Ramlibacter pinisoli: one gene and its partner. The protein of the gene in region 1 interacts with the protein of each later gene in a pairwise test. Links are inferred from orthologs where the notes say so. Each region holds a gene or a part of one and is shown on either strand. Other genes may lie near its edges. The genes, in order: GON04_RS01890 and GON04_RS14680.

Region 1 (6,196 bases):
CGTGCGCCCGCATCGGTGCCATCCATTCGGTGGTGTTCGGCGGCTTCGCCTCGGTCTCGCTCGCGTCCCGCATCGAGGACGCCGGGCCGCTGGTGATCGTCAGCGCCGACGCCGGTTCGCGCGGCGGCAAGGTCACCGCCTACAAGCCGCTGCTGGACGAGGCCATCCGCCTCTCGTCGCACAAGCCGCGCGCCGTGCTGCTGGCCGACCGTGGCCTGGCGCCGATGGAGCGGGTGCCCGGCCGCGACCATGACTGGGCCCCGCTGCGCGACAAGCACCTGCACACCACGGTGGCGTGCGAGTGGATGGACGCCACCGACGTGAGCTACACCATCTACACCAGCGGCACGACCGGCCGCCCGAAGGGCGTGCAGCGCGACGTCGGCGGCTATGCCGTGGCGCTGGCGGCCAGCATGCGGCACATCTTCGACGCGCAGGCCGGCGAAACCTACTTCAGCACCAGCGACATCGGCTGGGTGGTGGGCCACAGCTACATCGTCTACGGGCCGCTGATCGCCGGCATGGCGACCATCCTGTACGAGGGGCTGCCGATCCGGCCGGACGCGGGCATCTGGTGGAGCCTGGTCGAGAAGTACAAGGTCTCGGTCATGTTCAGCGCGCCCACCGCGGTGCGGGTCCTCAAGAAGCAGGACCCGGCCTTCCTGCAAAAGTACGACCTGTCGAGCCTGCGGGCGCTGTTCCTGGCCGGCGAGCCGCTGGACGAGCCCACGGCGCGCTGGATCGCCGATGGGCTGGGTGTGCCGGTCGTCGACAACTACTGGCAGACCGAAAGCGGCTGGCCCATCCTCACGATCGCGAACGGGGTGGAGAAGCAACCCGGCAAGTTCGGCAGCCCGGGCGTGCCGATGTACGGGTTCAAGGTCCGCATCGTCCACGAGGCCACCGGCGAAGAACTCACCGAGCCCGACCAGAAGGGCGTCGTCGTCATCGAAGGGCCCACGCCGCCCGGTTTCATGCAGACGGTGTGGCGCGACGATGCCCGCTACGTCCAGACCTACTGGAAGTCCATTCCCGGCAAGATGGTCTACAGCACCTTCGACTGGGGCATCCGCGATGCAGATGGTTACTACTACATCCTGGGGCGCACCGACGACGTGATCAACGTGGCCGGCCACCGGCTGGGCACGCGCGAGATCGAGGAAAGCATCTCCAGCCATCCCGCCGTGGCCGAGGTCGCCGTGGTCGGGGTGGCCGATCCGGTCAAGGGCCAGGTGGCCATGGCGTTCGTGGTGCCGCGCGACGCGGCCGCGGTGGCCGACCCGGCCGACGCACTGAAGCTGGAGGGTGCCATCCTGAAGGTCGTCGACCAGCAGCTCGGCGCGGTGGCCCGCCCGTCCCGCGTCCGGTTCGTCACGCTGTTGCCCAAGACTCGCAGCGGCAAACTGCTGCGGCGTGCCATCCAGGCCGTCTGCGAGGGCCGCGACCCGGGCGACCTCACCACCATCGAGGATCCGTCCGCCCTCCAGCAGATCCGCGACCTGATCACTGCCTGACGCGGCCGGCCGCAGGCAAATCCCCTTTGCCGAAGTGGGGGCGATCGATGGCACAATCGCGGCCGCAACCTCAGGCCCCTTCCAGCCCACAGTCGCATCCGCCATCCGGTTCAGCCGTGTCGCGGAAGGTTTCCTCAACCAACTGAAGTTCCCTCCAGGGGAGCAGAAAGTCAGCGAGATGAGCGATCAGAGCTCCGTCTACACGGCCTATCTCGGCAACTCCTACCTGTTCGGGGGCAACGCGCCCTACGTCGAGGAGATGTACGAGAACTACCTCGCCAACCCCGGCAGCGTTCCCGACAACTGGCGCGAATACTTCGACGCCCTGCAGCACGTGCCCGCGGCCGACGGCAGCCATGCCAAGGATGTGCCGCACCTGCCGGTGATCAACGCCTTCGCCGAGCGCGCCAAGCAGGGCGGTACCAAGGTCGTCGTGGCCGGCGGCGCCGATTCCGAGCTGGCCCGCAAGCGCACCGCCGTCCAGCAGCTCATCGCCGCCTACCGCAACGTCGGTTGCCGCTGGGCCGACGTCGATCCGCTCAAGCGCACCGAGCGCGAGAACATCCCCGAGCTGGAGGCGTCCTTCTACGGCTTCACCGCGGCCGACCAGGAGACGGTGTTCAACATCAGCAACACCTTCTTCGGCAAGGACAGCATGTCCCTGCGCGAGCTGACCAATGCGCTGCGCGAGACCTACTGCGGCACCATCGGCGCCGAGTACATGTACATCAGCGACCAGGGCCGCAAGCGCTGGTGGCAGCAGAAGCTGGAATCCATCCGCAGCAAGCCCCAGTTCAGCGCCGAGAAGAAGAAGCACATCCTCGACCGCCTGACGGCCGCCGAGGGCCTCGAGCGCTTCCTGCACACCAAGTACGTCGGCCAGAAGCGCTTCTCGCTCGAAGGCGGCGAGAGCTTCATCGCCTCGATGGACGAGCTGATCCAGCAGGCCGGCGCCAAGGGCGTGCAGGAGATCGTGATCGGCATGGCCCACCGCGGCCGCCTGAACGTGCTGGTGAACTCGCTGGGCAAGATGCCGGCGGACCTGTTCGCCGAGTTCGACCACACGGCCAAGGAAGACCTGCCGTCCGGCGACGTGAAGTACCACCAGGGCTTCAGCTCGGACGTCAGCACGCCCGGCGGCCCGGTGCACCTGTCGCTGGCCTTCAACCCTTCGCACCTGGAGATCGTCAACCCGGTGGTCGAGGGCTCCGTGCGCGCCCGCATGGACCGCCGCGCCGACCCCAAGGGCAAGCAGGTGCTGCCGGTGCTGGTGCACGGCGATGCCGCCATCGCCGGCCAAGGCGTGGTGCAGGAGACGCTGGCGCTGGCCGAGACTCGTGGCTACTACACGGGCGGCACGGTGCACATCGTCATCAACAACCAGATCGGCTTCACCACCTCCGATCCGCGCGACACGCGCTCGACGCTGTACTGCACCGACGTCGTCAAGATGATCGAGGCGCCGGTGCTGCACGTGAACGGTGACGACCCCGAGGCGGTCGCGCTGGCCACGCAGCTGGCGCTGGAGTACCGCATGGAGTTCGCCAAGGACGTGGTGGTCGACATCGTGTGCTTCCGGAAGCTGGGCCACAACGAGCAGGACACCCCGTCGCTCACCCAGCCGCTGATGTACAAGAAGATCGCCCAGCACCCCGGCACGCGCAGGCTGTACGCCGACAAGCTGGCCGCCCAGGGCATGGGCGACACGCTGGGCGACGACATGGTCAAGGCCTTCCGCTCCGCGATGGACGCGGGCCGGCACACGGTCGACCCGGTCCTGACCAACTTCAAGAGCAAGTACGCCGTCGACTGGACGCCCTTCCTGGGCAAGAAGTGGACGGACGCGGGCGACACCGCCATCCCGATGGCCGAGTGGAAGCGCCTGGGCGAGCGCATCACCACGGTGCCCGAGCACTTCACGGTGCACCCGCTGGTCAAGAAGGTCCTGGAGGACCGCGCCGCCATGGGGCGCGGCGACGTCAACGTCGACTGGGGCATGGGCGAGCACATGGCCTTCGCGTCGCTGGTCGCCAGCGGCTACCCGGTGCGCCTGTCCGGCGAGGACGTGGGCCGTGGCACCTTCACGCATCGCCACGCCGTGCTGCACGACCAGAACCGCGAGCGCTGGGACATCGGCACCTACATCCCGCTGCAGAACGTGGCCGAGAACCAGGCGCCGTTCGTCTGCATCGACTCCATCCTGTCCGAGGAGGCCGTTCTCGGCTTCGAGTACGGCTATGCGTCGAACGACCCGAACACGCTGGTGATCTGGGAAGCCCAGTTCGGCGATTTCGCCAACGGCGCGCAGGTCGTCATCGACCAGTTCATCGCCTCCGGCGAGGTGAAGTGGGGCCGCGTCAACGGCATCACCCTGATGCTGCCGCACGGCTACGAGGGCCAGGGCCCCGAGCACAGCTCGGCCCGCCTGGAGCGCTTCATGCAGCTGTCTGCCGACACCAACATCCAGGTGGTGCAGCCGACGACCGCCAGCCAGATCTTCCACGTGCTGCGCCGGCAGATGATCCGCCAGCTGCGCAAGCCGCTGGTGATCATGACGCCCAAGTCGCTGCTGCGGAACAAGGACGCCACCTCGCCGCTGTCCGAATTCACCCGCGGCGGCTTCCAGACCGTCATCCCCGAGAACAAGGACCTCAAGGCCGACAAGGTCAAGCGCGTGGTCGTGTGCTCGGGCAAGGTCTACTACGACCTGGCCAAGAAGCGCGAGGAGAAGGGCGCCGACGACACCGCGATCCTGCGTGTCGAGCAGCTCTATCCGTTCCCGCACAAGGCGTTCGCGGCGGAGCTGCGCAAGTACCCGAATGCGACCGACGTCGTGTGGTGCCAGGACGAGCCTCAGAACCAGGGCGCCTGGTTCTTCGTGCAGCACTACATCCACGAGAACCTGGTCGAGGGGCAGAAGCTCGGCTACTCCGGTCGGGCCGCCTCGGCGTCCCCGGCCGTGGGCTACTCGCACCTGCACCAGGAGCAGCAGAAAGCGCTGGTCGACGGCGCGTTCGGCAAGCTCAAGGGTTTCGTCCTCACCAAGTAACCAGTCCGGCGCGGGCATCGGCAATGGCGCGCGTGCGCCGTCGCTGGTTCTCGCCCGCTGCCCGACGCTTAACGCAAAACGGAAGAAGAACATGTCGATCGTTGACGTGAAGGTGCCCCAGCTGTCGGAGTCGGTGGCGGAAGCGACCCTGCTGCAGTGGAAGAAGAAGGCCGGCGAGGCCGTCGCGCAGGACGAGATCCTGATCGAGATCGAGACCGACAAGGTCGTGCTCGAGGTGCCGGCCCCCAGCGCCGGCGTGCTGTCCGAGATCGTGGTGGCCGACGGCGGCACCGTGACGGCCGATCAGGTCATCGCGAAGATCGACAGCGCGGGCCGTGCCTCTGCTGCTGCGGCGGCACCGGCTGCTGCCGCCACGGCGGCCCCGGCCGCCGCCAAGCCGGCCGCCGCGCCGGCGACCGGCGGTTCCAAGTCCGACGTGGCGATGCCCGCGGCGGCCAAGCTGATGGCCGACAACAGCCTGGCTGCCGGCTCCGTGCCCGGTACCGGCCGCGACGGCCGCATCACCAAGGGCGACGTCCTGTCGGCGGTCGCCGGTGGCGCCAAGCCCGCCGCGGCTGTCCCCTCGGCCCGTCCTCCCGCGCCCGCGCTGCCCCAGGTGGCGGCGCCGGTCGCGCCCGACCTCGGCGGCCGCCCCGAGCAGCGCGTGCCGATGAGCCGCCTGCGTGCCCGGGTGGCCGAGCGCCTGCTGCAGTCGCAGTCGAGCAACGCCATCCTCACCACCTTCAACGAGGTCAACATGGCCCCGGTGATGGAGATGCGCAAGAAGTTCCAGGAGAAGTTCGAGAAGGAGCACGGCGTCAAGCTCGGCTTCATGTCCTTCTTCGTCAAGGCGGCCGTGCACGCGCTGAAGAAGTACCCGGTTCTCAACGCCAGCGTCGACGGCAACGACATCGTCTACCACGGCTACTTCGACATCGGCATCGCCGTGGGCTCGCCGCGCGGCCTGGTGGTGCCGATCCTGCGCAATGCCGACCAGCAGTCGTTCGCGGACATCGAGAAGAAGATCGCCGAGTACGGCGCCAAGGCGCGCGACGGCAAGCTGGGCATCGAGGAGATGACCGGCGGCACCTTCTCCATCTCCAACGGCGGCGTGTTCGGCTCGATGCTGTCGACCCCTATCATCAATCCGCCGCAGTCGGCCATCCTGGGCGTGCATGCGACCAAGGACCGCGCGGTCGTCGAGAACGGCCAGGTCGTGGTGCGCCCGATCAACTACCTCGCCATGAGCTACGACCACCGCATCATCGACGGCCGCGAGGCGGTGCTGGGCCTGGTGGCGATGAAGGAAGCGCTGGAAGACCCGGCGCGCCTGCTGTTCGACATCTGACGGCGCGAACCGCGTCATGGCGTGGCTGTACCTACTGGCCGCCGGCCTGTTCGAAGTGGGCTGGCCGGTCGGCTTCAAGCTCTCGCAACAGGGGCTCAAGGCCTGGGGCATCGGCATCGCCATCGTCTGCATGGCCCTGTCGGGCCTGCTGCTGTGGCTGGCGCAGCGCCACATTCCCATCGGAACCGCCTATGCCGTCTGGACCGGCATCGGCGGCGCCGGAACGTTTTTGATCGGCGTCCTGTTCTTCGGTGACGCGCTGACCCCGGGCCGGGTGCTCGGCGT
Region 2 (5,735 bases), on another replicon or contig:
ACGCTGGACGTCAAGCACTAGACATGGCTCGCACCCGGCACGGCCTGCAGCCGCTGCCCGGCGGCGGGATGGAACCCCAGGCATGAAGACGCTTTACCTGACCGAGCAACTGATCTCCCGCCGCTCGGTCACGCCCGAGGATGGCGGCTGCCAGGACGTGCTGCGCGAGCGGCTCGCCCCGCTCGGGTTCGCCTGCGAGACCATCGCCAGCGGCCCGGCCGATTTCCGCGTCACCAACCTCTGGGCCAAGCGGCCCTCGTCGCGCCGCGATGCGCCGACGCTGGTGTTCGCCGGCCACACCGACGTCGTGCCCACCGGCCCGCTCGAGCAATGGGCCAGCGATCCCTTCGTCCCGGCGCACCGCGACGGCAAGCTGTACGGGCGCGGCGCGGCCGACATGAAGACGTCGATCGCGGCGTTCACGGTCGCGGTCGAGGAGTTCCTGGCCGCGCACCCGGACCCCGCGCTCTCCATCGCCCTGCTGGTCACCAGCGACGAGGAAGGCCCCTCGATCGACGGCACCGCGGTGGTCTGCCGCGTGCTGCAGGACAGGGGCGAGCAGCTCGACTGGTGCATCGTCGGCGAGCCCAGCTCGGTCACGCGGCTGGGCGACATGGTCAAGAACGGCCGCCGCGGCAGCCTGTCGGGCAAGCTCACGGTGCGCGGCGTCCAGGGGCACATCGCCTATCCGCAGCTGGTGAAGAACCCGATCCACCTGGCGCTGCCGGCCCTGAACGAGCTGGCCGCGCGCGAGTGGGACCGCGGCAACGCCTACTTCCCGCCCACCAGCTTCCAGATCAGCAACATCCACGGCGGCACCGGCGCCACCAACGTGGTGCCGGGGACGGTCGTCATCGACTTCAACTTCCGCTTCTCGACCGAGTGGACGCCCGAGGGGCTGCAGGCCGCGGTGGCCGAGGTGCTGCAGCGGCACGGACTCGACCATGCCGTCGAGTGGAACCTCAGCGGGCTGCCCTTCCTCACCACGCCGGGCGACCTGGTCGATGCCGTGCGCCAGGCGATCCGCGCCGAGACCGGCGTCGAGGCCGAACTGTCGACAACCGGCGGCACCAGCGACGGCCGCTTCATCTCCCGCATCTGCCCGCAGGTGGTGGAGTTCGGCCCGGTCAACGCCACCATCCACAAGATCGACGAGCATGTGCTGGTGGGCGACATCGAGCCACTGAAGAACATCTACCGGCGCACGCTGGAAGCGCTGAACGGAGTGTCATTGCGGGCCTGACCCGCAATCCATCTCCCGCACGACGATCCGGGTGCGGCCTGGTTCCGGAGATGGATGCCGGGTCGAGCCCGGCATGACAAGGTATTCCCCCATGACCCTCCTCCAACTCGTCGAGCAGTCCGCCGCCCGACTCTCGGAAGCCGGCGTCGCCTTCGGCCATGGCACGACCAACGCCTTCGACGAAGCCGCCTGGCTGGTGCTGTGGAAGCTCGGCCTGCCGCTGGATGACCTGGACGCGCACGCGGCCGATCCGGTGGAGCCCGCACAGGTTGCTGCCGTCGACGCACTCATCGCCGAACGCATTGCCACCCGCAAGCCGGCCGCCTACCTGACCGGCGAGGCCTGGCTGCAGGGCGTGCCGTTCCACGTCGACGAGCGCGCCATCGTGCCGCGCAGCTTCATCGCCGAGCTGCTGGCCGACGGCAGCATCGATCCCTGGCTGTCGGAGCGCACGCGCCGGGTGCTGGACCTGTGCACCGGCAATGGCAGCCTGGCCGTGCTGGCGGCCATGGCCTATCCGGACGTAACCGTGGACGCCTCCGACATCTCCGCCGATGCGCTGGCCGTCGCGGCGAGCAATGTGGCGCGCCACCAGCTCGAGTCGCGCGTGCGCCTCGTCGTCTCCGACGGCATGGCCGCCCTGCCCGGCCCGTACGACCTGGTGCTGTGCAACCCGCCCTACGTCAACAGTGCCAGCATGGCGCAGCTCCCGGCCGAATACCGTGCCGAGCCGGCGCTGGCCCTGGCCGGCGGCGACGACGGCATGGACTTCGTGCGCCGCCTGCTGGCCGACCTGCCCTCGCGCCTGTCGACGAACGGCGTGCTCGTGCTGGAAATCGGCAACGAGCGCGCCCACTTCGAAGCCGCATTCCCGAACCTGGAAGCCGTGTGGCTGGACACCAGCGCCGGCCCCGACCAGGTCCTGCTCCTCACCCGCGAAGCCCTCGCCCCATCATGATCTCGCTTCGCAACCTCACCCTGCGCCGCGGCGCCAAGGTGCTGCTCGACAACGTCTCCATCACGCTCAACCCGGGCGAGAAGGTCGGCCTGGTCGGCCGCAACGGCGCCGGCAAGTCCACCGTGTTCGCCCTGCTCGACGGCAACCTGCACGAGGACGCCGGCGAGTTCTCGATCCCGCCGCAGTGGCGCATGTCGCAGGTCGCCCAGCACATGCCGGAAACGGAGGAAGGCGCCACCGCCTTCGTGCTGGCCGGCGACACCCGCCTCATGGAAGTGCGCGCGGCCCTCGCCGCCGCCGAGGCCGCCGAGGACGGCATGGCGATCGCCCACGCCTACTCCGACCTGGCCGATGCCGGCGAGCACGATGCCGTGCCACGCGCACAGGCGCTCATCCTGGGCCTGGGCTTCCAGGTGCAGGAGCTCGACAAGCCGGTGAACAGCTTCTCCGGCGGCTGGCGCATGCGGCTGCAACTGGCCCGTGCGCTGATGTGCCCGTCCGACCTGCTGCTGCTGGACGAGCCGACCAACCACCTGGACCTCGACGCGCTGGTCTGGCTGGAGGCCTGGCTGCAGCGCTATGCGGGCACCATGCTCGTGATCAGCCACGACCGCGAGTTCCTCGATGCGGTGACCGGCGTCACCGTGCACATCGAGAACCAGAAGCTCACCCGTTACGGCGGAAACTACAGCGCGTTCGAGACCACGCGCGCGCAGCAGCTCGAACTGCAGCAGACGTCGTTCGCCCGCCAGCAGGAAAAGATCGCCCACCTGCAGAAGTTCATCGACCGCTTCAAGGCCAAGGCCAGCAAGGCCAAGCAGGCCCAGAGCCGGGTCAAGGCGCTGGAGCGCATGGAGAAGATCGCGCCGGTGCTGGCCGAGGCCGACTTCAACTTCGAGTTCAAGGAGCCGGCCAACCTGCCCAACCCCATGCTGGCCATCAGCGACGCGGTCCTGGGCTACCCGGACAAGGTCGTCCTGCGCGGAGTCAGCCGGTCGGTCATGGCCGGCCAGCGCATCGGCATCCTGGGCGCCAACGGCCAAGGCAAGTCGACGCTGGTCAAGACCGTCGCGCGCCAGATCGAGGCGCTGCAGGGCACGATCACCGAAGGCAAGGGACTGCACATCGGCTACTTCGCGCAGCAGGAGCTGGACGTGCTGTCGCCGCAGAGCAACCCGCTGGAGCACATGGTGCGGCTGGCGCGCGACGTCGGCCCGGCCGGCCGCGAGCAGGAACTGCGCAATTTCCTGGGCAGCTTCAATTTTTCCGGCGACATGGTCGCCCAGGCCGTCGGCACCATGAGCGGCGGCGAGAAGGCCCGCCTGGTGCTGGCCATGATCGTCTGGCAACGCCCCAACCTGCTGCTGCTGGACGAGCCGACCAACCACCTGGACCTGGCCACGCGCGAGGCGCTGTCGGTGGCGCTGAACGAATTCGAGGGCACGGTGATGCTGGTCAGCCACGACCGCGCGCTGCTGCGAGCCGTGTGCGACGAGTTCTGGCTGGTGGGCCGCGGCGCCATCGGTCCGTTCGACGGCGACCTGGACGACTACCAGCGCTACCTGCTGGACGAAGCCAAGCGGGTGCGCGAGGCGGCTCGCGCCGTCGCCGCCGCGCCGGCGCCGACCGCGGCGCCGGTTGCAGCCGCCCCGGCGCAGGACCAGCGCCGCCAGGGTGCGGCCGCGCGCCAGCAGCTGGCGGCGCGGACACGTCCGCTCAAGCGCGAACTGGCCGAGCTGGAAGCGCGCATGGCCCAGCGGCAGGCCGAGACCCAGGCGCTGGAAGCACGTTTGGCCACGTCGCTGCCGCCCGCCGAGATCGCCGAGGCCGGCCGGCAGCTGAAGCAGGCGGCGGCCGCCTTGGAGGCCGACGAGGAACGCTGGCTGGCCCTGTCGGGCGAGATCGAGGCGATCGAGGCCGCGGCTCAGTGAGCCGTGGGGGCCGGCGCCTCGGTCGTGCCCGCCTCGGCCTCCATCACTTCAGCCGCTCCCTCAGCAGCCGCAGCACCGGCGGGACGCGCCGGTCGCGACCAGGTCGTCGGCGGCGTCGGCCGTGGCCACCAGCAGTTCGGCGACCTCGACCTCCACGTCATCCATGTCACGGTCGTACAGCATGATGGGCGGTTTGGCCTTGCGCACCGCCGCGCCTGCCGCCAGCATCGGCCCATGCCTTCCGCCCTGCAGCTGGCCGCCGGCGACCCCGCCCTGCTGGAGCGGGTCCGGGCCTGCCGCCGCCTGCTGAACCGGCGCGCCCTGGTGGGCGCCGCGGCCAGCGCCGTGCCGCTGCCCGGCCTCGACTTCGTCGTCGATGCCGCGCTGCTGGCCAACCTGCTGCCGGAGATCAACGCCCGCTTCGGCCTCACGCCGGACCAGCTCGCACGGCTGCCGGCGCACGAACGGCAGCAGGTCCAGAAGGCGGTGGCGGTGGTCGGCTCGGCCGTCATCGGGCGGCTGGTCACTCGCGACCTCGTCCTGCAGGTCGCCGGCAAGGTCGGCATGCGCCTGAGCGCCAAGCGGGCGGCACGCTACGTGCCGATTGCCGGCCAGGCGGCCGCCGCGGTGGTGGGGTATGCCGCGCTGCGCTACCTCGGCGAGGAGCACATCAAGGACTGCGTGCGGGTGGTGCGGGACGCGCGGCTGCTGCTGCCACCGCCCTCAGTGGCTGGGCACCTGCCGCCCTAGCTCGCGCAGCACCTCTTCCTGGTCCAGCAGGCGGGCGGCCAGCCGGGCACCGTGGCGCAGCAGGCGCAGGTGGCGCTCGGCCTGGGCCGGATCGTCGCCGGGGCTGTGGCAGCACAGGGTGCCGTGCACGCGGCCGTCGGGCAGCGTGATCGGCGCCTCCAGCAGTTCACCCGCGGCGGTGCCGCGTTGCCCGGACGCGGTGGCCAGCGCGGCGGCCGGGCCATGCTGCAGCGCCTCGACCACGCGGAAGCGGCGCTCGCCCTCGCTGAACTGGCCCACGTGGACCACGTCCATGCCCAGCTGTTCGCGCAGCAGGCGCAGCACGACCTGGATGGCCTGTTCTGTCCTGGGCGAGCGGCCGGCGGTCCGGGGCGAGCTGGGGAGGGGAGCGGCGTAGAGCATGGTGTTGGCAGGAGGAATCCTAGCCACGCCGCCGGCCGCCGATGTGCCTCAGCGTAACAACGGCTCAGCTTCGGAAACACGGTCGGGCTGCTCGCCGCGACGACCTGTTCGGTCGCGAGCCGCGCCGGCGCTGGCTCGGCAGCAGGTTGGCGGTCCGATGGCCTGTTGCGGCGCAGGGGCACGCCGGTTACCGAAGCCACGATTGCTGCGACACTTCAGCCCATCCGAAACAGTCGCAAATCCGCAACCATGTCGAGCTATCCCCCCGCGTCGCTGGCCGGCCACGATGCCGTGCCCCTGCAGTACCGGTTCCCGTCGGACATCCGCGTCAACGAGGCCGGCGTGGGCTCGCTGGCGTGGCGCACGGGCCAGGGCCCGTTCGGCCAGACCACAGTGGCCAGCCAGAACGCCAGCATGGCCGCCGTGCAGTGGCAGGCCGGCGTGCTGACGC

What was found.
Region 2: the proteins of GON04_RS01890 (region 1) and GON04_RS14680 interact in binary tests that used the Escherichia coli proteins (3 or more experiments, as listed by UniProt). The link is inferred for Ramlibacter pinisoli from one-to-one orthologs.

Annotation. Positions count from the first base shown.
Region 1 is NZ_WSEL01000003.1:144,502-150,697, reverse strand. Bases 1,304-4,763 are described here. They hold GON04_RS01890 (2-oxoglutarate dehydrogenase E1 component), read left to right. Parts: upstream 1,304-1,692; coding sequence 1,693-4,563; downstream 4,564-4,763. Other genes in these bases: odhB (2-oxoglutarate dehydrogenase complex dihydrolipoyllysine-residue succinyltransferase), read left to right, coding at 4,655-4,763; GON04_RS01895 (propionate--CoA ligase), read left to right, coding at 1,304-1,514. Outside these bases: more of GON04_RS01895, read left to right, coding at 1-1,303; more of odhB, read left to right, coding at 4,764-5,911; GON04_RS01880 (DMT family transporter), read left to right, coding at 5,928-6,196. UniProt on the Escherichia coli protein: E1 component of the 2-oxoglutarate dehydrogenase (OGDH) complex which catalyzes the decarboxylation of 2-oxoglutarate, the first step in the conversion of 2-oxoglutarate to succinyl-CoA and CO(2).
Region 2 is NZ_WSEL01000009.1:29,957-35,691, reverse strand. What follows is about bases 1,666-4,664. They hold GON04_RS14680 (ABC-F family ATP-binding cassette domain-containing protein), read left to right. Parts: upstream 1,666-2,197; coding sequence 2,198-4,132; downstream 4,133-4,664. Other genes in these bases: GON04_RS14670 (hypothetical protein), read left to right, coding at 4,367-4,664; GON04_RS14675 (hypothetical protein), read right to left, coding at 4,193-4,360; prmB (50S ribosomal protein L3 N(5)-glutamine methyltransferase), read left to right, coding at 1,666-2,201. Also shown: GON04_RS14695 (PilT/PilU family type 4a pilus ATPase), read left to right, coding at 1-21; dapE (succinyl-diaminopimelate desuccinylase), read left to right, coding at 83-1,243; more of prmB, read left to right, coding at 1,335-1,665; more of GON04_RS14670, read left to right, coding at 4,665-4,882; GON04_RS14665 (hypothetical protein), read right to left, coding at 4,856-5,284; GON04_RS14660 (2OG-Fe(II) oxygenase), read left to right, coding at 5,534-5,735. UniProt on the Escherichia coli protein: Genetic data indicate it may be involved in ribosome assembly or function.